DNA from 2 places in the Oceanisphaera sp. genome. Region 2 is predicted to be linked to the other one. Evidence: predicted binding sites of a transcription regulator. Region 2 holds the regulator's gene; the other holds the start of a gene.
What was found. The regulator MetJ, encoded in region 2, represses methionine synthesis genes. The targets are predictions, from matches to a motif close to AGANNTCTAGANNTCT.
Positions count from the first base shown of each region.

Region 1 (9,657 bases), on a different contig from region 2:
AAGCGGTGGGAGTGTGCTCGGCTAACAGTTGCTGCTGTACCTGTTGTAAGGTATCTAATAATAAGGCAAGCGGGCCTACTAATGCAGCGTCTAAGCCTGCGACTTCTTCATAAGGTTCAATGCCTTGCCAGCTGGCATGATTGCCCACCGCAAAACCTAGCAACATGCGCTGTAAACCAAATAGCCAGGTGTTTTGCTCTAAAGGAGGGAGCTGTAATTGCTGGCGCTGAGCGGCGTTGAGTCCCCAGCGAATATTGGCTCCGTGGATCCAGTGGCGCAAAGTGGGTAAGTCGGCTTCATTAATACCAAAGCGCGCGCGTAATGCTGGTGTATCCAGCAGATCAGATAACTCGCTAACGGTAAAACGCGACTGAGGTAAATGCAGCAGTTTTTCGAGGGCAATTAAGAGGGTATTTTGGCCACGCTGGCTTTGATCAGAAATATGAAATGGCAAATACCGTGGATCCCGTGGCGAGTTAGCGTCATCGTTACTGGATAAATAGCGACCAAACACTGCCTGAATATGCGGGGCATAGATATTGATATCTGGCACCATCACCAGAATATCTCGCGGATGTAATACTTCCCCTTTTTCTTTCGCCTCAGCAAAGCTTGCCAACAGTTGATCGTGTAAGATCTCCACTTCGCGCTGGGCGCTATGCGCCACCATAAATTGCAGGCTGTTATCTTGCTCAGGGTTAATTATCGTGTGCTGTGCTTGACGCTCGGTAAGTGGGCATAAATTTAGAATATCGGATTGTAGTTGATGCAAGAGGCAGCCGTTGCCGGGATCGCTAAATAAGTCTATTTTTTGCTGATTAAAGTGTTGGCGGTAACTGTCGGGTTGATCGTGTTCATCAAGCAGGTGTAAAAAGTCGCGGCCTTGCTTACCCCAAGAAGCTAATAATGGATGACCATAGGCATGCAAATCTTCCAAGTTTAAATTGGCAGGCGTTTTACGCTCAGCAATGCGCTTATATTCTTGCTTAAGCAGCGACTTGCCTTCAATTAAATCTCCCCAGTAATGCTGGCTGGGGTTAGTGGCAAACACCATGACTTGGGTAAATTGAGCGATAGCTTGTAATAACTCCAGCGTTTGGCGGGGCAAAGAGGCAATGCTAAATACTATCACGCGACGCGGTAAATCGGCGGGGCGCTGCTCTGGGCTATATTGTTGGCATTCTTTAATAAATTGCTGATGCACCAAAGCACGGCTGGCGGTCGCCCAAGGACTGTCGGTTTGCGTGGTCAGTTCACCATGAATATCTTGACTGAGTACCCGCCATAAACAGGCTTGCCAACGCTGCTCTGGGGCTAATGGTTGGCGCTGGCCGGTGGCGGTAATAATAATATCTTGATCGGCTTCCCACGCACTTAACCAATCGGCACGGTACAGCTGATATTGATCGTAGAGATCCGATAAATTGGCAGCTAATTGATAGCGCCGGCGAGGGTCTTGATCGGCGGTTAAAAATCCGGCCAACGGACCCAGCGCCTCGGCCTGATCGCCAAGACTTGCTTGTAGGCTTGGCCAATCCCCCAATAAGCGGTAGATGCGCCAAGTTAAGGGTGTTTTATCAAAGGGCGAACTGGTGGGTAGCTCGGCAAACACCGACCGATAAGCCTGCCAAATAAAGCGCCCAGGCAGTTGTACATTGAGTGCCGCGGCTATGCCTTTACCTTGCGAGTTAGTGGCTAAGGCCATTTTTAGCCATTGGGCCATGCCGTTACTTTGCACCAAGATACATTCATCTTCTAATGGGCCCAAAGGATGCTGGGCCAGCCAATGTACGGCCACTTCTCGCAAGTCTTCTAAGCGGTTGCCTTGCAATACCATAAAGCCTGGAGATAAAGGCGAAAGCATAAGGAATTCCTCATTCATAAAGCTCGAGAGCGGGATAAAACAGCAATAGCCGTCAGTGATAAGCGAAGACAAATATCAGACTGGTAGTAGCTGCAACCGCTGGCCGATAGTGTATGTATTTGTTGTTAAGTGGCATTAAAGCCAGGCGCTATGGCCATAGACGCTAGGGTTAATAATTCATGGCGATTAGCCAGATAAAGCGGATATTCTATCGGCGATAACACCCCCTGTAAGGAAGCATCTACTCGCAAAGATCGCAGTGAAAATCCGGCTAATGCTTTGCGCGTGCTGATATTGCACACGGGTTTATCAACCAAACCTAAATCCATTTTTAGCGCTGCTGGATGAGAGTGCTTAGGATGCGGCATCAGCGTTAGGGTCACGTATTGCTGCCAGTCGTTATCGGGGGGTACTACAACACTAAGCTTGGCCTGCTTGGCTGATAAGACGCGACTAAAACGAAATATTCGAAAGTCGGCTTTATCTACGTCATAACCGCGAAAATACCAGGTGCCTGTGGCTTCAAAAATGGCCAAGGGATAGACGCACCGTACCTTAGACTCAGAGCTGGCCGAGTAATAATAAATATCAAGCGGGGTGGCTAAGGTGAGTGCTTTGGTTATTTGACTAATAGTGGTAAGGCTTTGGGCTTGATTGAGAGCTAAGTGACTCGACAAGGTGGGCAGCGTGGATAAATCGGCTTTTTGCAGCTCAACGATAAAGCGTTCTATGGTTCCATGAGCGATCACATTAAGTGCATCTTGTGCGCTGTGGCTAAATGCGGGTACAAAGTCATCGGCTGCAAAATAGGTTTTTAAACGAGCATCGTAATTGATGCTATCAGGAAATTGCTCACGATATTCAGACAAGGCCCGAGACGCAGTTGCCACACTCATTTCGCCATGCAGCATTAAATCAGCCCGACGTAAGCGACCAAAAAAGGTGAGATAAAAGTCGATAATAGTGAGGTGTTTTTCCATGTGGCTCAATGGTGCCTCTGGTGAGCTTGCGGTATATTAATGGCCGGTTACCCCTTGGTTTAGCTAACGGCCTTAATAAAAGATGCTATTACTATGACCTATTAAGTATTAAAAACCAACTGAATTAATATCAAATATTGCTTTTTGTTTGGCTTTTTAGAATCAAATGATTCGCATGTTTGGTGTTAAACGTAAGAATGTGTAAGTCATGACGTCATGAATGGCTTTTAAATGATGAAAACCATACTCTGTTATTATATTAGTTATGAATATTACTCATTGTATTGAGTATTAAAAAGCGAGTGTGGCGATGTTAGAGCGGTTTCATCTTGAAGTATTGGCGGCAATAAAAGAGCAGGGTACCTTAACGCAGGCGGCAGAAACGCTAAACTTATCTCAGTCGGCATTAAGCCATAGCATTAAAAAATTAGAAGGTTTACTTAAGACGCCGGTATGGAAAAAAGAAGGCAGAAGTTTGCGCCTGACCCATGCCGGTGAGCAAATTTTAACGCTGGCTAATCGAGTATTGCCGCAGTTTAAGCACACCGAGTTGTTATTATCACAAATGGCAAAAGGTGAGATGGGATCATTACGAGTGGGCGTGGAGTGTCACCCTTGTTATCAGTGGTTATTAAAAGTCATTGAGCCCTATCTTGAGAAGTGGCCCAGTGTTGATATTGACGTTAAGCAAGAGTTTCAATTTGGGGGGCTGGGGGCTTTGCATAACTATGAGATCGATATGTTGGTGACACCGGATCCCTTATATAAGCCAAATTTAATATTTATACCCGTGTTTGATTATGAGCACCGGCTGGTGGTCTCGTCATCTCACCCTTTAGCTGCGCAAGATCATGTAATGCCTGAACAACTCAGTGATGAGGTGCTATTTAGCTACCCTGTAGACCCCGAGCGTTTAGATATTTTTAGTCAGTTTTTAAATCCGGCTAAGTGCACGGTCAAGCAACATAAGACCATAGAAACGACAGAGATTATGTTGCAAATGGTGGCGGCGGGTCGAGGGGTGAGTGCCTTGCCGGGCTGGTTGGTGGATGAGTTTGCCAGCACCATGAACATTAGAAGCCTGCGCTTTGGTGAAAGTGGCATTAATAAACAGATCTTTTTAGGCGTACGCAAGGGCGAGGAGCAAGTTAGCTATTTGCAAGACTTTGTCACTTTAGCGCAAACCATTAGGTAATAAAGGCAGCGCCTATCCTTTTGGGGAGCGGCACCTGTAACGCTGTACGCCTTACCTTAAAACAGACGCTCGTTGGTTTACGTATCGTGCTTGGCGGATAACAAAACTGGCTATTAATGAGAATTACTCATGTATCGATGAAATTAAATCATTTTTGTTCATGTAAAGGGCGCGGTATAACATACCCATAGCTTAGCTCTAGACATCTGGACTTCTCGTTAATCAAGGTCATCAAGCCCAGAAAGAGCCACAACAAATTTAGATTTAACCTTAGCCGATGGGATACCGATACCATGAGTAACAACTTTCAATTTACGATCAGCAGCATTGCCTTTGATGAAAACTATCACCCGTCAGACAACAGCCGCGCGACCACTAACTTTGCCAACTTGGCCAGAGGGGAAAGCCGTCAAGAGAACCTGCGCAATACCCTAAGAACCATTAACAATCGGTTTAATGCCTTGGCGCAGTGGGACAACCCCAAAGGGGATCGTTACTCTGTGGAGTTAGAAATCGTATCTGTCGATATGGATGTAGAGGGCAATGGCGATGCTTTTCCGACCATAGAAATATTAAAAACCTACATTGTTGATCATAAAACCAATCAGCGTATTGAAGGCATGGTTGGCAATAACTTTTCATCTTATGTGCGCGATTACGATTTTAGTGTGTTGTTGCTAGAGCATAATAAAAACCAAGCCAATTTTAGTATCCCTGAAGACTTTGGTGACTTGCATGGCAAAATGTTTAAATACTTTGTTGATTCAAATAGTTACAAACAAAACTTTAATAAACCACCGGTCATTTGCTTAAGTGTATCGGATAACAAGACCTATCATAAAACTGAAAATGAGCATCCTATATTAGGGGTGGAGTATCAGCCTAATGAGTCTTCTTTAACGGAACAATACTTCAAGAAAATGGGCTTAGATGTACGTTACTTTATGCCTGCAAATAGCGTTGCGCCCTTGGCCTTTTACTTTTTTGGTGACTTGTTAAACGATTACACTAACCTTGAGCTGATCAGTAATATTAGTACCATGGAAACGTTCCAAAAAATTTATCGTCCCGAAATTTATAATGCTAATGCGCCAGCAGGCCAATGCTATAAACCAAGCATTAATAACCCAGATCACTCTTTAACAAAAATTGTTTATGACCGAGAAGAGCGCGGTAAGCTAGCGATTAAGCAGGGTAAATTTACCGAAGAGTACTTTATTAAGCCCTATCTAGCGACGCTTGAGAAATGGTCAGCAAATTACGCTGTATAATTAATTTGGATTAAATGGTATTTATAATGACAAAATTATTACCCACTTCAACGGCAGGTAGCCTGCCTAAACCGTCTTGGTTAGCAGAACCAGAGAAACTGTGGTCACCTTGGAAGCTAGAAGGTGAAGCACTGATTGCCGGTAAGCAAGATGCGCTGCGGGTGTCGTTGCAAGAGCAAGCGAATGCTGGCATTGATATTGTGAGTGACGGTGAACAAACACGCCAACACTTTGTTACCACCTTTATTGAGCACCTCAATGGGGTTGATTTTGAAAACCGTAAAACGGTAAAGATTCGTGATCGATACGATGCGAGCGTACCAACGGTAGTGGGGCCTGTGAGTCGTCAAAAGTCGGTGTTTGTTGAAGATGCTAAGTTTTTACGCAAGCAAACAGACCAGCCGATTAAGTGGGCATTGCCTGGCCCCATGACCATGATAGATACTTTGTATGATGATCATTATCACAGCCGTGAACAGCTGGCTTGGGAATTTGCCAAAATTCTTAATCAAGAAGCCAAAGAATTAGAAGCGGCGGGCGTGGACATTATTCAGTTTGATGAGCCGGCGTTTAATGTGTTTTTTGATGACGTGAATGCGTGGGGGATTGCTACCCTAGAGCGTGCCATCGAAGGACTTAAGTGTGAAACCGCCGTGCATATTTGCTACGGCTACGGCATTAAAGCCAATACTGATTGGAAAAAGACCTTGGGCTCTGAGTGGCGACAATACGAAGAAGCTTTCCCTAAGTTGCAGCAGTCTAAAATTGATATTATTTCATTAGAATGTCACAACTCTCATGTGCCAATGGATTTACTGGAGCTTATTCGCGGTAAAAAGGTGATGGTAGGGGCCATTGATGTGGCTGATAACCGCATTGAAACGCCAGAAGAAGTGGCCGACACCCTACGTAAAGCCTTGCAGTTTGTTGATGCGGATAAGCTTTATCCCTGTACCAACTGTGGCATGGCACCTTTGTCTCGTGAGGTGGCCAGAGGTAAGTTAAATGCACTGAGTGCCGGTGCTGCCATTATTAGAAAAGAATTATCGGCTTAAACATGCGATAAGTTAACATCAATATAAGCGCTCACTGGTTGAGCGCTTTTTTTTTTACTTGTGATAAAGAAACCTTGCTGGCTTTCACCATGTCGGCACGTCGCCTGTTATACCAATCACACTAAACATTTGTTCTATTATTTAAATGCCGTCCATGGCATTTCATGGTCGTGGGAGCTGATCTCTGTTACCTCCTTTGAGGCTCGGAGCTGTCAGCTAGCCCTAACTACAGGCGGCTATACAGTCTAGAGCCGGATAAAGGGAGCGACGCCACCGACCATCACATGACAGGGAAGTCATGTGTTGAAGCCAGATGGGGCGAGCCTGCCTCGCCGTGATGAATCGTATTAGCCTAACGAACATCCAGTGAATGTTCGCAGTAGGCTGATACGATGAATGTCATTAGTCCGCAGCGTGTCGGTGGAGTGGCCCCTTTGTTCGGCTTTTACAGGCAGTACAAGCTGACTACTTATTTAGTGCGATTGGTATTACTGCGAGGCGACAAGCTACTTTTGATACTGCCCATGGTTAATATCGGTTAGCTCAGTATTAATATCAAAAATATGAGCCCGAATATCAGTCGCTCCCATGGCGGCAACACGCTCGCTGTGCATAGTGGCGTAGCGCTGGGCTTGTGTTGAGTCTGTGAATATATAAATGCCGCCCGCTTTGCCGGTGTGGGTATTTTCAGTCCAAATTTTAGATATAAATCCTGGTTCTTGATTGATGGAATGTGCGAGCTCGCGTGCGCCTTGGGTAAGGGTGCCGCCCATCATCTGAGTAGGAAAGGTAAAATCAATTTGCAGTACAACGGCCATTAAGACGCTTCCTTTAATATAAGCAGCAGCTTGCTGTGAATAATCTAGAGGAGCTATTACAACGTATATTCGCCCTTTAAAACGGGAGCCATCTAGAAGTTTTGCCGATGAAGAGGCATTATTTAAGGTATTGATTACTTAAATGAGTCAGCATCATGACCCCAACGCTACACATTTCTGCCTGCTTGCTGGCAATCTTGTTACTGAGCAGCTGTGCCGCATCGCCGCCGCGTAACCCGGAAAATATTTGTGCCATTTTTAAAGAGCATAAAAGTTGGTATAAATCGGCAAAAAAAGCCCGAGAAAAATGGGGAGCGCCTGTGCATGTCACCATGGCGATGATGTATCAAGAAAGCAGTTTTAAGCATGATGCTCAGCCCCCCATGCGCTACTTTTTGTTTATTCCTTATGGTCGCGCCTCAGATGCTTATGGTTATGCGCAGGCAAAAAAAATGACTTGGGCGGATTATCAGCGTGAAAGCGGTAACGGTTGGGCCAGTCGCAGTAACTTTGACGATGCCATGGATTTTATGGGTTGGTATATGAGCAAAACCAGTAAAATTAATGGCGTGTCTAAGTGGGATGCCAATGGTCAGTATTTAAATTATCACGATGGTTGGGGCGGCTATCGCCGAGGCACTCACAACCGTAAGGGCTGGTTACTAAAAGTAGCGCGTAAAGTCGATGCCCGCGCCAAGCGCTATGCTAATCAATATTGGCAGTGTAAAGATGACTTAGATAAAGGCTGGTTTTGGTAATTAAGTGAATGTGAAGCGTGAAGTAAGGAGGCAAGAGGAAAACACTCAACCTACAGAGCCGTTCTCTGTAGGTTGAGTGTTTTCCTCTTCGCCCTTCATCCCTTCATAATGTTTGCCGCTTGGGCTAAGTATTGTTGCATTTCTGCCTCTGGCACCATGCCGCCGCCGGTGGCCCACACTAAATGATGAGCATTGGCTAAGCGTTCAGCGGTTAAATTTACCCGTTGCAAATAAGCTTGATCTTGAATCACTCGCCACGGACCGGCCATGCCGGCTAAAGCAGAGGGCTCTAATTGAATGTCTTCTTGCTGATTTAACTGACCCAGCAGGGTCAAGATGTCATTATCGGTGAGGGTATAAAAGCCATCTAACATAGGCGACATAGCACGCCCGACAAAGCCAGAAGCACGACCTACTGCTAAGCCATCGGCGGTGGTAATATTATCTAGGCCGATATCTTGTACCGAAATTTGCTCATGCAACCCCGTATATACACCCAGTAACATACAAGGGGAGTGGGTGGGCTCAGCAAACACACAGTGCAGCGCATCACCAAAGGCCAGTTTTAAACCAAAAGCCACGCCACCCGGGCCACCGCCTACGCCACAGGGCAGGTATACAAATAGTGGGTTGTCGCGGTCTACCTTTATGCCTTGCTCTATTAGCTGTGCTTTTAAACGCTCACCGGCCACCGCATAGCCTAAAAAGAGCTGTACTGAATTTTCATCATCCACAAAATGGCAGTGAGGATCGCGTTTGGCTTGGGCGCGGCCTTGTGCCACGGCCACCGAATAATCGCTTTCATACTCCACTACGGTTACCCCATGGGCGCGCAGCTGATCTTTTTTCCATTGGCGGGCATCCGCAGACATATGCACGCTGGTCTTAAAGCCAAGCTTGGCGCCTATCATGCCAATGGATAATCCCAGGTTGCCGGTAGAGCCAACAGCAATACTATATTGGCTAAAAAACGCCTTAAATGACTCGCTGTGTAGTGTTGCATAATCATCGGTGCGTTTCAGCAAACCAGCTTTTAGCGCCAGTTTTTCCGCATGTTGTAACACTTCATAAATGCCGCCTCTGGCTTTAATGGATCCCGAAATAGGCAGTTGATTATCAAGCTTTATCCATAGCTTTCCGGTTAAGGTGTGCCGATAGTGGGTATTTAAGGTGTGTTGCATAGCAGGAATGGCCTGCACAGGGGATTCTAATAAGCCATGACTGGGGCGCGTTTCAGGAAAGGCGGCACAAAAGTAACTGGCAAAACGCGCTAAGCGTCGACTGGCGGCACTCACGTCGTCGGCGGTTAAGCCTACGGCGGCTAAGGCCTGCTCTGTGGGTTGGCGTTCGGGGTTAAACCAGCTCACCGGCGTGAGCGCCATCAGTTCATTAAGTAGGGGGTGACGCAGACAAAGTGCTTGAATGGCATCTTGATGGTATTGAGGTTGAATAGACATATATGCGGGCCCCTAGTAAGAAACTGAATACGCTACCAGTATATCAGGCTTAACTTACAATGAGCCGCAAAAAGGGGAGCAGCCTAAGCTGCTCCCCTTTATTTAGTGTGTTACTTAGTCGCGCTTACATTGCGGTGTTACGATTTTGCTTGTGCTTGCTTGGCAAAGTACTCTTTGGTTAAGCGAAACACCACAGGGCTTAATAAGGCCAGTGCAATCAAGTTAGGAATGGCCATCATGGCGTTAAGGGTGTCTGCTA
Region 1 is NZ_JBQDEX010000006.1:14,850-24,506, forward strand. It holds gene recC (exodeoxyribonuclease V subunit gamma) at 1-1,864, opposite strand, end outside; gene ACTHY5_RS01260 (helix-turn-helix transcriptional regulator) at 1,990-2,844, opposite strand; gene ACTHY5_RS01265 (LysR family transcriptional regulator) at 3,155-4,039, shown strand; gene ACTHY5_RS01270 (DUF1852 domain-containing protein) at 4,333-5,310, shown strand; gene ACTHY5_RS01275 (methionine synthase) at 5,337-6,365, shown strand; gene ACTHY5_RS01280 (monooxygenase) at 6,872-7,183, opposite strand; gene ACTHY5_RS01285 (transglycosylase SLT domain-containing protein) at 7,339-7,941, shown strand; gene ACTHY5_RS01290 (D-serine ammonia-lyase) at 8,037-9,398, opposite strand; gene ACTHY5_RS01295 (alanine/glycine:cation symporter family protein) at 9,536-9,657, opposite strand, start outside.
Region 1: ACTHY5_RS01270 (DUF1852 domain-containing protein) is a predicted target of MetJ. The motif match lies at 4,240-4,255, and genes of this name have one in related genera.

Region 2 (9,657 bases):
AATAATTGATTAGTAATGCCCGCAGCAAGACGATCTGCCTCTGGCATAGCGGCATGAGTCATGGTCGCCGGATGAGCAATGAGACTTTCTACGCCACCTAGCGATTCGGCTAAGCAAAATAATCGTAGTTCAGCCAAAAACGCCCGCATACCGGCATCATCTGTGTCTAGCTCAAAGCTCAGCATGGCACCAAAGCCAGACTGCTGACGTGCAGCTATCTCGTGGCCTGGGCTATCAGGCAGGCTGGGGTGATACACCGCTTTGACGGCTGGCTGCTGTTGTAAATAAGTTAAAAGTGCATCGGCATTTTCACAGTGCTGGCGCATGCGCACCCCTAAGGTACGTAAGCCTCGTAGGGTTTGATAGTTATCAAACGCAGGTCCTGTAACCCCTAAACAGTTGGCCCACCAGCGCAGCTCTTCGGCAAGCTCAGCATCAGCGGCCACTAAGGCGCCACCCAAAGCATCGGAATGACCATTAATATACTTGGTGGTGGAATGCACCACTAAATCGGCACCCAAGGTCAGGGGCTGCTGTAATACGGGAGATAAAAAGGTGTTATCAACCACACTTAACGCGCCCACTTCTTTGGCCGCGGCACATAATGCAGCAATATCCGCCACCCGTAATAAAGGGTTAGAGGGCGTTTCAATCCATAGCATTTTTGGCTTTTTCGCCATGGCGGCGGCTACCGCAGTCTCGTCCGTTTGATCGACGTATTCCACATTAAAGTGGCCTTTTTTGGCAAAGGCATTAAACAGACGATGGGTGCCGCCATAACAGTCGTGCGGAGCAATCAGCAAATCACCAGCATTCAGCTGAGAGGTAACAATTAGGTTAATAGTGCCAGTGCCATTAGCGGTCACTGCGCCACCCGCGCCTTTTTCAAGTAGCGTTAGGGCATCAATTAAGGTTTGGCGAGTAGGGTTACCCGAGCGGGCATAATCAAAACGACGCTGCTTATCAAAATCGGCAAACGAGAAAGTACTACTAAAATAAATAGGCGGCGTAACGGCGCCGTGTTGAGTGTCGGTATCAATACCGGTACGAACGGCATGAGTTTGAGTCTGGTAATCTGGCATATTTGCTCCTTTGCCCACTAAACAGCATCCGGGTCTGTCGACCCTTATTGTATAAAATTATCTAGTGTGACAGTAACCCAGCCCACACAAGCCGTCAAGCCACCCAGACGTCCAAACCTCTTAGCTGTTGGATTGCCAATATAGAATGTAGGGGTTACAATCTTGCTCGAATTTTTTAACCTTGATGCGGGTAAATGATGAAAACGAAATGGAACGGCGATTATATCAGCCCTTATGCCGAGCACGGCAAGAAAAGCGAGCAAGTAAAAAAAATTACCGTCTCCATACCGCTCAAGGTATTAAAAATATTAACGGACGAGCGTACTCGCCGTCAGGTAAATAACCTGCGCCATGCCACTAACAGCGAGCTGCTGTGTGAAGCATTTTTGCACGCATATACCGGACAACCGCTGCCACAAGACGAAGATTTACGTAAAGATATGCAAGATCAAATTCCCGCTCATGCGCGCAAGATCATGGCCGAGCTTGGAATTGAAATAGAAGATTTTGAAATAGCCGACGACGAATAAACCGCGCAACTGACAGCTGAAAGCTCTCAGCCTTAAGCTGTCAGTTAAAGAAAAACACCCAAACCAAACTGCCTGTTTAGCGCAAATCTGGCCAGCTTAAAGCTGACCGCTTACGGCTTTGTCTGCTGGCCATGGCCTTCTGGGTCAACCAAAATATCAGCCCAAGGCAAAGACGCATCGCCCATGGTAATAAAATTGGGGTTAATCAGCGTATGGCGGCGGTTATAGCTCAGCGGCGCTAAATATAAATCTACAATCCGCCCCCCTGCTTCTTCCACTATGCACTGAGTAGCGCCCGTATCCCATTCGCCGGTTGGCCCAATGCGCATATAAATATCCGCACCGCCCTCCGCTACCAAACACGACTTTAACGAACTAGAACCCAAAGGCACCAAGCTATAGTCTAACTCTGTGGTTAAACAGGCTCGCACCCAATCCACATTTTGGCGGCGGCTTACCGTAATGCGCAGCTGATTCGGTGGCTGATGCGCATCATAATGGCTGGCAAAAATAGCGTGAGTTTCACCATTAGCTTCTTTAAAAGCACCTTGCCCCGACACGGCATAATAAAGCAAGTCGTTAACTGGCCCATACACCACACCTAACACAGGCTTTCCGTGATCAATTAAGGCGATCATAGTAGAGAAATCACCGCTACCGGCAATAAATTCCTGAGTACCGTCTAACGGATCCACCAGCCAATACTGGGGCCAACTACTGCGTTCAGTTAATAATACATCGCAGCCTTCTTCCGATAACACGGGAATATCGGCAATCTCTTGAAGCGCCACTTTTAAGTAATCATGTGCCGCTAGGTCGGCACTGGTCACAGGGCTATCGTCGTCTTTATTTTCAGCTTCATATTGCCCTGTGTTATACAAGGCTAAAATAATACCGCCAGACTCTCGAGCTGCGGCGATAACCTTAGGTAACAAGGCAGAGATATCCATGCTTACTCCTTTTTATCGAGCCAGTCTTGCAGCAAAAACAACCCACAAATACTGCGCGCTTCACTGAAATCGGGCTGGGCCATCAACTGATCGATACTATCCAGTGGCCAAGGTACTACTTCAAGTGGCTCAGGCTCGTCCCCCTCTCTTTGTTCAGGATACAGATCTCGCGCCAATAAGATATCCATTCGACTACCAAAATAGCCAGGTGCTAGGCTCACTTGTTTTAAATGTGTGAGCTGTCTCGCGCCATAGCCGACTTCTTCCATAAGCTCTCTATTGCCCGCCTCCATGGCGGTTTCACCTGGGTCGATTAATCCCTTAGGAAAACCTAACTCATAGCTGTGGCTACCTGCGGAGTACTCTCGGATCAATAAGATAGTCTTTTCATCCAGCATGGGTACCAGCATAACAGCGCCACGCCCGCTATTACGCATTCGCTCGTAAACCCGCTCTACATTATTACTAAACTTAAGATGTAGTGATTCAATCTTAAACAATCGACTCTCTGCCACCAGTTCTGTATGTAGTATTTGAGGTTTTTGCTTATTGTCTGCCATCTTTCTGTTCCATTGTTGGCTCAGCTTAGTCAAAGATTATCGCAACTGAGCCGCAACGTCTGCACCGATTAGCATGTTAGTCCACTATTATGTCAGCTTGACGTAAGCCTCACGCTTTAGCATCTGCTATTATCCGCTTATAATGGTCCCTGATTAAAGAGTGAAACAAATGAAGGAAGCCACTTGTAGCGTTCGTCTAGATAAATGGTTATGGGCGGCGCGCTTTTATAAAACACGTAGCCTAGCGCGCACCATGATTGATGGTGGAAAAGTGCATTATAATGGCCAACGTAGTAAGCCTAGCAAAGTAATAGAAGTGGGCGCTCTTGTTCGTTTGCGCCAGGGGCACGATGAAAAAGAAGTGCAAGTACTGAAGCTGTCTGAGCACAGAGGCAAAGCCGAACAAGCACAACTATTATATGAAGAAACTCCAGATAGCCTTAAAAAACGCGAGCAAAATGCCGAAGCACGTAAGCTCAATAGCCTATTTGCGCCCAGCCCACAGCGTAAACCCGACAAAAAAGAACGACGCTCTTTGCTTAAAATTAAACATGGGCAAGAATAACCCCTTGGGAGCGGTAAGCCGTCAGCTAATGCCCGCAACCAAGCCGTGCGTTAATTGAACGTGAGGCGTATAGCGCAAAAACCCTTGTTAGTCAGGATCTCGCCCCCATATTGAATATATAATCACATTACGATTTTTTAGTTTTAAACCAAGCGCCCTAGGCCGAGACAGGATTTTATGACTCAACCAATAGACACACTGCACCGCTACTTGTTTGACAACTATGAAGTGCGCGGCGAACTAGTTCAGCTGCAACAAAGTTATCAACAGGTGCTGGCATCTCAACATTACCCCGCTCCCGTGCAACGGCTACTTGGTGAGTTATTAACAGCCACTAGCCTGCTAACAGCGACCCTCAAGTTTGAAGGCCACATTAACGTACAACTACAAGGAGACGGCCCCGTCTCTTTAGTTGTAGTGAACGGCGATAATGCCCAGCAATTACGCGGCATAGCACGTTGGGAAGGAGACATTCCTGACACCGATAATTTGGCCGAACTAATGGGTAAGGGCTATTTAGCCATTACAATTACCCCAAACGATGGTGAGCGCTACCAGGGTATTGTGGAGCTTGGGCAAGACTCCCTTAGCAAAAGTATAGAAAGCTACTTTGCGCAGTCTGAACAGCTAAAGACGCGTATCTGGCTATTTACCGACCCACAATTAGAGCAGCCTCAGTGTGCCGGCATTTTGCTACAAGCGTTGCCTAATGTTCAAGAAGGTGACTTTGAGCACTTAGAAGCGCTGACTCACACTATTAAAGCACAAGAGCTACTCAGCCTAGAAGCCCATGAAATTTTATATCGACTCTACCATCAAGATTCTGTGCGGGTATTTGATCCACAACCAGTGAGCTTTCTCTGCTCTTGCTCTCGTGAAAAATGTGAACAAGCCTTGCTACAATTAGGCGAAGCAGAGGCAACTGATGTGGTCACAGAAGAGGGAAAAATCGAGATGAACTGCGATTATTGTGGCCAGCACTACCACTTTAATCTAGCTGACCTGCAAACTCTCTTTAAAGCACCACCGACCATTCACTAATATTGTTGACAATACCAAGGGGGTTTGTGCCCCTTTTTATATTAATTACCTATGTAAAACGCCAAATTTTGACCTTGATCCCCTAAATAAATCTGCTTTGCTGCTAGTCTTGCGTAACACATCATAGTGATATCTATGCGTAACCATTCCGCTCTTTTTGGAGATAACAATGACGTCCAAGGCACAGCAGCTCGGCCTTTCTGAATATGGAATTCACAATGCCAGTGAAATCCTGCATAACCCTTCTTACGAACAGCTATTTATTGAAGAAACTCAAGCTGATTTAACCGGCTATGAAAAAGGGGTCGAAACCAGTCTGGGTGCCGTTGCCGTTGATACCGGTATTTTTACTGGCCGCTCACCCAAAGATAAATACATAGTACGTGACGACATTACTCGTGACACTGTGTGGTGGGCAGACCAAGGTAAAAACGACAATAAGCCAATGAGCCAAGATACTTGGACGGCGCTAAAAGGCGTGGTAACAGAGCAGTTATCTGGTAAGCGTTTATTTGTGATTGATACCTTTTGCGGCGCTAACCCTGATACTCGATTAGCAGTGCGTTTTATTACCGAGGTGGCATGGCAAGCGCACTTTGTGAAAAACATGTTTGTGCGCCCTAATGAAGAAGAGCTAGCCAACTTTGTTCCTGACTTTGTGGTGATGAACGGTGCTAAGTGCACCAATCCTAACTGGAAAGAACAAGGCCTAAACAGCGAAAACTTTGTCGCATTTAACCTCACCGAGCGTATTCAGCTTATTGGTGGTACCTGGTATGGCGGCGAGATGAAAAAAGGCATGTTCTCTATGATGAACTACCTATTGCCACTAAAAGGTATTGCGTCTATGCACTGCTCTGCCAACGTGGGCAAAAACGGCGATGTAGCCGTATTCTTTGGCCTATCGGGTACCGGCAAAACCACGCTGTCAACCGACCCTAATCGCGCCCTTATTGGTGATGACGAGCATGGTTGGGATGACGATGGGGTGTTTAACTTTGAAGGCGGCTGTTATGCCAAAACCATCAAGCTGAGTAAAGAAAATGAGCCCGAGATTTACGCCGCTATTCGTCGTGACGCTCTACTAGAAAACGTAACGGTTTTAGCCGATGGCACCGTAGATTTTGACGATGGCAGTAAAACCGAGAACACCCGTGTTTCTTACCCCATTTATCATATTGATAATATCGTTAAGCCCGTTTCTAAAGCAGGCCACGCTAAAAAAGTTATTTTCTTAACCGCCGATGCCTTTGGTGTGTTACCGCCGGTGAGCAAACTCACTCGTGAGCAGGCTCAGTATCACTTCTTATCTGGCTTTACAGCAAAGCTAGCCGGTACCGAGCGTGGCATTACCGAACCTACTCCTACTTTTTCTAGCTGTTTTGGTGCCGCTTTCTTAAGCTTGCACCCCACTCAGTATGCAGAAGTGCTGGCGAAGCGTATGGATGCGGTCGGTGCTCAGGCCTATTTAGTAAATACCGGTTGGAACGGCACTGGCAAACGTATTTCTATTAAAGCTACTCGTGCCATTATTAATGCTATTTTAGATGGCTCTATTGAAGACGCTGAGTTTGTAGAACTGCCTTACTTTAATGTCGCCGTACCCACTCACTTGGCCGGTGTAGAAGACACCTCTATTTTAGACCCACGTAATACCTACGCTGACCCCAGCCAATGGGATGATAAAGCAACAAACTTAGCGCAGCTCTTTGTTGAGAACTTCGATAAGTTTACTGATACCCCAGAAGGTAAAGCATTGGTAGCCGCAGGGCCACAGCTGTAATACGCAGCTAATACCGATAAAAAAGGGTGGGCTTACGCTCACTCTTTTTTATTAGCGGCATTGTCTTGTTCACGATTCCATTGGGCAAGCCAGTCTAATATATGCTCTGGGGGGAGCGGCTGAGCAATACCATATCCTTGTACATATCGACACCCCAACTGCTGCAAGCGAGTCCCCTGCTCTACTAACTCCACCCCTTTTGCTGTTACCGTCATTTTTAACGCTGATGCTAATTGAATAACGCTTTCAACCATACTGACATCATGGGCATTAGAGAGCAGATCGTTAATAAAGCGGCGGTCTATTTTAAGCATATTGACCGGCAACTGATTTAGATGACTTAACGATGAATACCCAGTGCCAAAGTTATCTAACGACATGCAAATGCCTAACTTACGGCAAGCTTGTAACACGGCCACGCCCGCATTAATGTCTGCCGACACGGCACACTCTTGAAACTCCATCTCTAATAACGAGGGCAACACCAGTGGGTATTTAGCCAATAAGCAACTTAACTCCTCACTAAAATTGCTATGCATCAGTTGGCCACGGCTCACATTAAAACTCACTTTAAATGACCACCCTTGTTGACTCCAAATGGTCATTTGGCTGAGCACTTGCTCAACGACCCACATGCCCAGCTCAAACTCTAAACTCGTGCCCACCGCAATGGACAAAAACTCAGAGGGCACCAACAAGCCACGATTAGGATCGCGCCAACGCAACAAAGCTTCAAGCCCCATGACTTGGCGATTAAAAAGATCAATGGTAGGTTGATAATAAAGCAGCAGTTCACCTTGGCGAAAAGCACTTGTAAGCTGTGCTAATTGTTGCTTGCGATCTTGTTCTTGTAGGTGCAGTTTGGCATCAAAAAATACGTGGGTATGTTTACCCAGTCGCTTAGCTTGATACATAGCTTGGTCAGCATAACGCAGCAGCAACTCAGCTTCGCTTGCATCTTGTGGGTATAGTGCCACCCCAATACTGGCAGAAATCTGAACCGTTTGACCTTCTAACGTAAATGGCTGATTAATGATCGCCTGTACCCGTGTTAATATTTCATCGCATTCTAAACTGCTATGTAACTCGGTAAATAAAAGCGCAAACTCATCTCCACCTAAGCGTGCCATGGCATCGCAATTACGGGTCACTCCGCCTAAACGACGGCTAACCTCAATCAATAACCGATCCCCTGCAGCATGCCCTAAGTTATCATTCACTAACTTAAAACCATCTAAATCAAGATAACACACCGCCAATTGCCCCTGATAACGCTCCGCGGATGAAATCGCTTGCTCTAAGAGCTCACCAAACAATAATCGATTAGGGACCCCAGTTAATGCATCATGGCAAGCTTGGTGTCGCAATTCGGCTTCATGGTTTTTTAAGTAGGTAATATCAGAGAACACAGCGACATAATTAAGTGGCTGATCATACTCATCTTTCACCTTAGAAATAGCTAATAACAAGGCATAGCTTTCACCGTTTTTCCGTCGGCCAGATAACTCACTTTGCCAATGATCATAATGTTTAAAATGCAGGCATAGCTCTTCATAAAGCGCATTATCAAAGTGGCTATGTTTTAAAAAATCAGGAAGGCGTCCAACAGACTCTGCAAGTGAATAGCCCGTAATACGAGTGTATGCCGGGTTGATATGGGTAATCTTATGGTCAAGATCAATGATCATAATGCCATTATAACTTGACTCAAACACACTGGCCGCTAGACGCTGTCGACGATTAATTTCTTTTTGTTCACTAATATCATGACCGACATACAGCATATCGTTGTTTAATAACATGATATTGGCCCATAACACCGTCAGCTTATCGCCCGCTCGATTACTTGGGTGCCACTCTTGAAACCGAGAGCTACTGTGTTCTTTAAATATTCTTTTTACGTTCTGTTGTTCTTTTGGATCTGGATAGAACAAGCTAATGGGATCAGAGCTTTGCCTTACTTCATCAAAACTCCAACCAAATATCCGCTCACATTCACGATTCCATAACACACATTGGCCATCGCTATTAAATACATTTATAGGAATAGGTACATGATCAAATATTACCTTAAGGCGACTTAGTAATCGCCGTGTTGCACCTTCCCGCTTATGCTGACGAAGGCTACCGTGGCGTTCACCCCATAGTAAGGCGGCTTGCACGGCTAAGGTATCTAACCATTGGCGTTGAGAGTCACTTAGCACCAAACTATTATTGGCATATTTAAGAAATAATAAACCACTGAGGGCACCACGTTGAATCGGCACCGCCAAATAATGGCCAGTCTCGCTTTTACTCAGCTCAATAACAGGCTGGTAAAAATGTTCTTGCTGCCAAATATTGCGATACTCCGCTAAGGTGGGTCTAATAGTAATCGGCCAATAACGCCCCATGGCTAAAGAGGGGCTTGGCTCACTTGCCTGACAAAATGCAAAACAAGCAGACTCAGCGTGTGCGCATTCTGCGGCCCGCTCACACAATTGTTGCCAATCATACCCCCCTAAATCTTGGGCTGTTATATCGGCTACAGTGTGCAATGAATCATCCTGATTATATTGCCGTCGCATATCCGTGCTCACTGTTATGATTGCTGTTTGGTATTACACATTAAGTGAGCATCTATCTTGCTCACTCCCCACCTAACACTAAAGGCTAATAGCTAAGCATAGAACAGCTTAAAGATTTATGCTGGACTGATTGGATAAATGCCAATAATCCCTCGCCGTCTCAAAGAAGCCCTGTGCAAGTATGCTGGCTTGCTCATCACGGCGCATCACTAAGGCTCCCGTTCGTGTCATAGCAGGCAGGGTTAGCGCGCGTGTTTCCACGCCGGGTAACTCAGTAAATAATTGACTACCTGCCGGAATTAGCGCACAACCTAGCCCTGAGTGTACCGCGCGCATTAAGCGGTATACCGAATTAGAGGACAATACCGGCTGCAGTGTTATGCCCTGTTGGGCAAAAATGGTATCGAGATATTGCCGAAAATACATACCCTCTTTGGGTAAGCATATCGATAACTTAGCGAGATCTAATACCCTAGGAGAAGCCGGTATCTGCGAGCGCCAGCGTGAGGCAAACGCGACGACAACACCTTGCTCTGGTAGGGGAAGGCTCTTAAGCTTAGCTAACACTTCAGGTTCAAA
Region 2 is NZ_JBQDEX010000014.1:2,563-12,219, forward strand. It holds gene metB (cystathionine gamma-synthase) at 1-1,082, opposite strand, end outside; gene metJ (met regulon transcriptional regulator MetJ) at 1,280-1,612, shown strand; gene cysQ (3'(2'),5'-bisphosphate nucleotidase CysQ) at 1,723-2,562, opposite strand; gene nudE (ADP compounds hydrolase NudE) at 2,565-3,122, opposite strand; gene hslR (ribosome-associated heat shock protein Hsp15) at 3,292-3,687, shown strand; gene hslO (Hsp33 family molecular chaperone HslO) at 3,865-4,728, shown strand; gene pckA (phosphoenolpyruvate carboxykinase (ATP)) at 4,898-6,511, shown strand; gene ACTHY5_RS02490 (EAL domain-containing protein) at 6,550-9,078, opposite strand; gene ACTHY5_RS02495 (LysR family transcriptional regulator) at 9,187-9,657, opposite strand, start outside.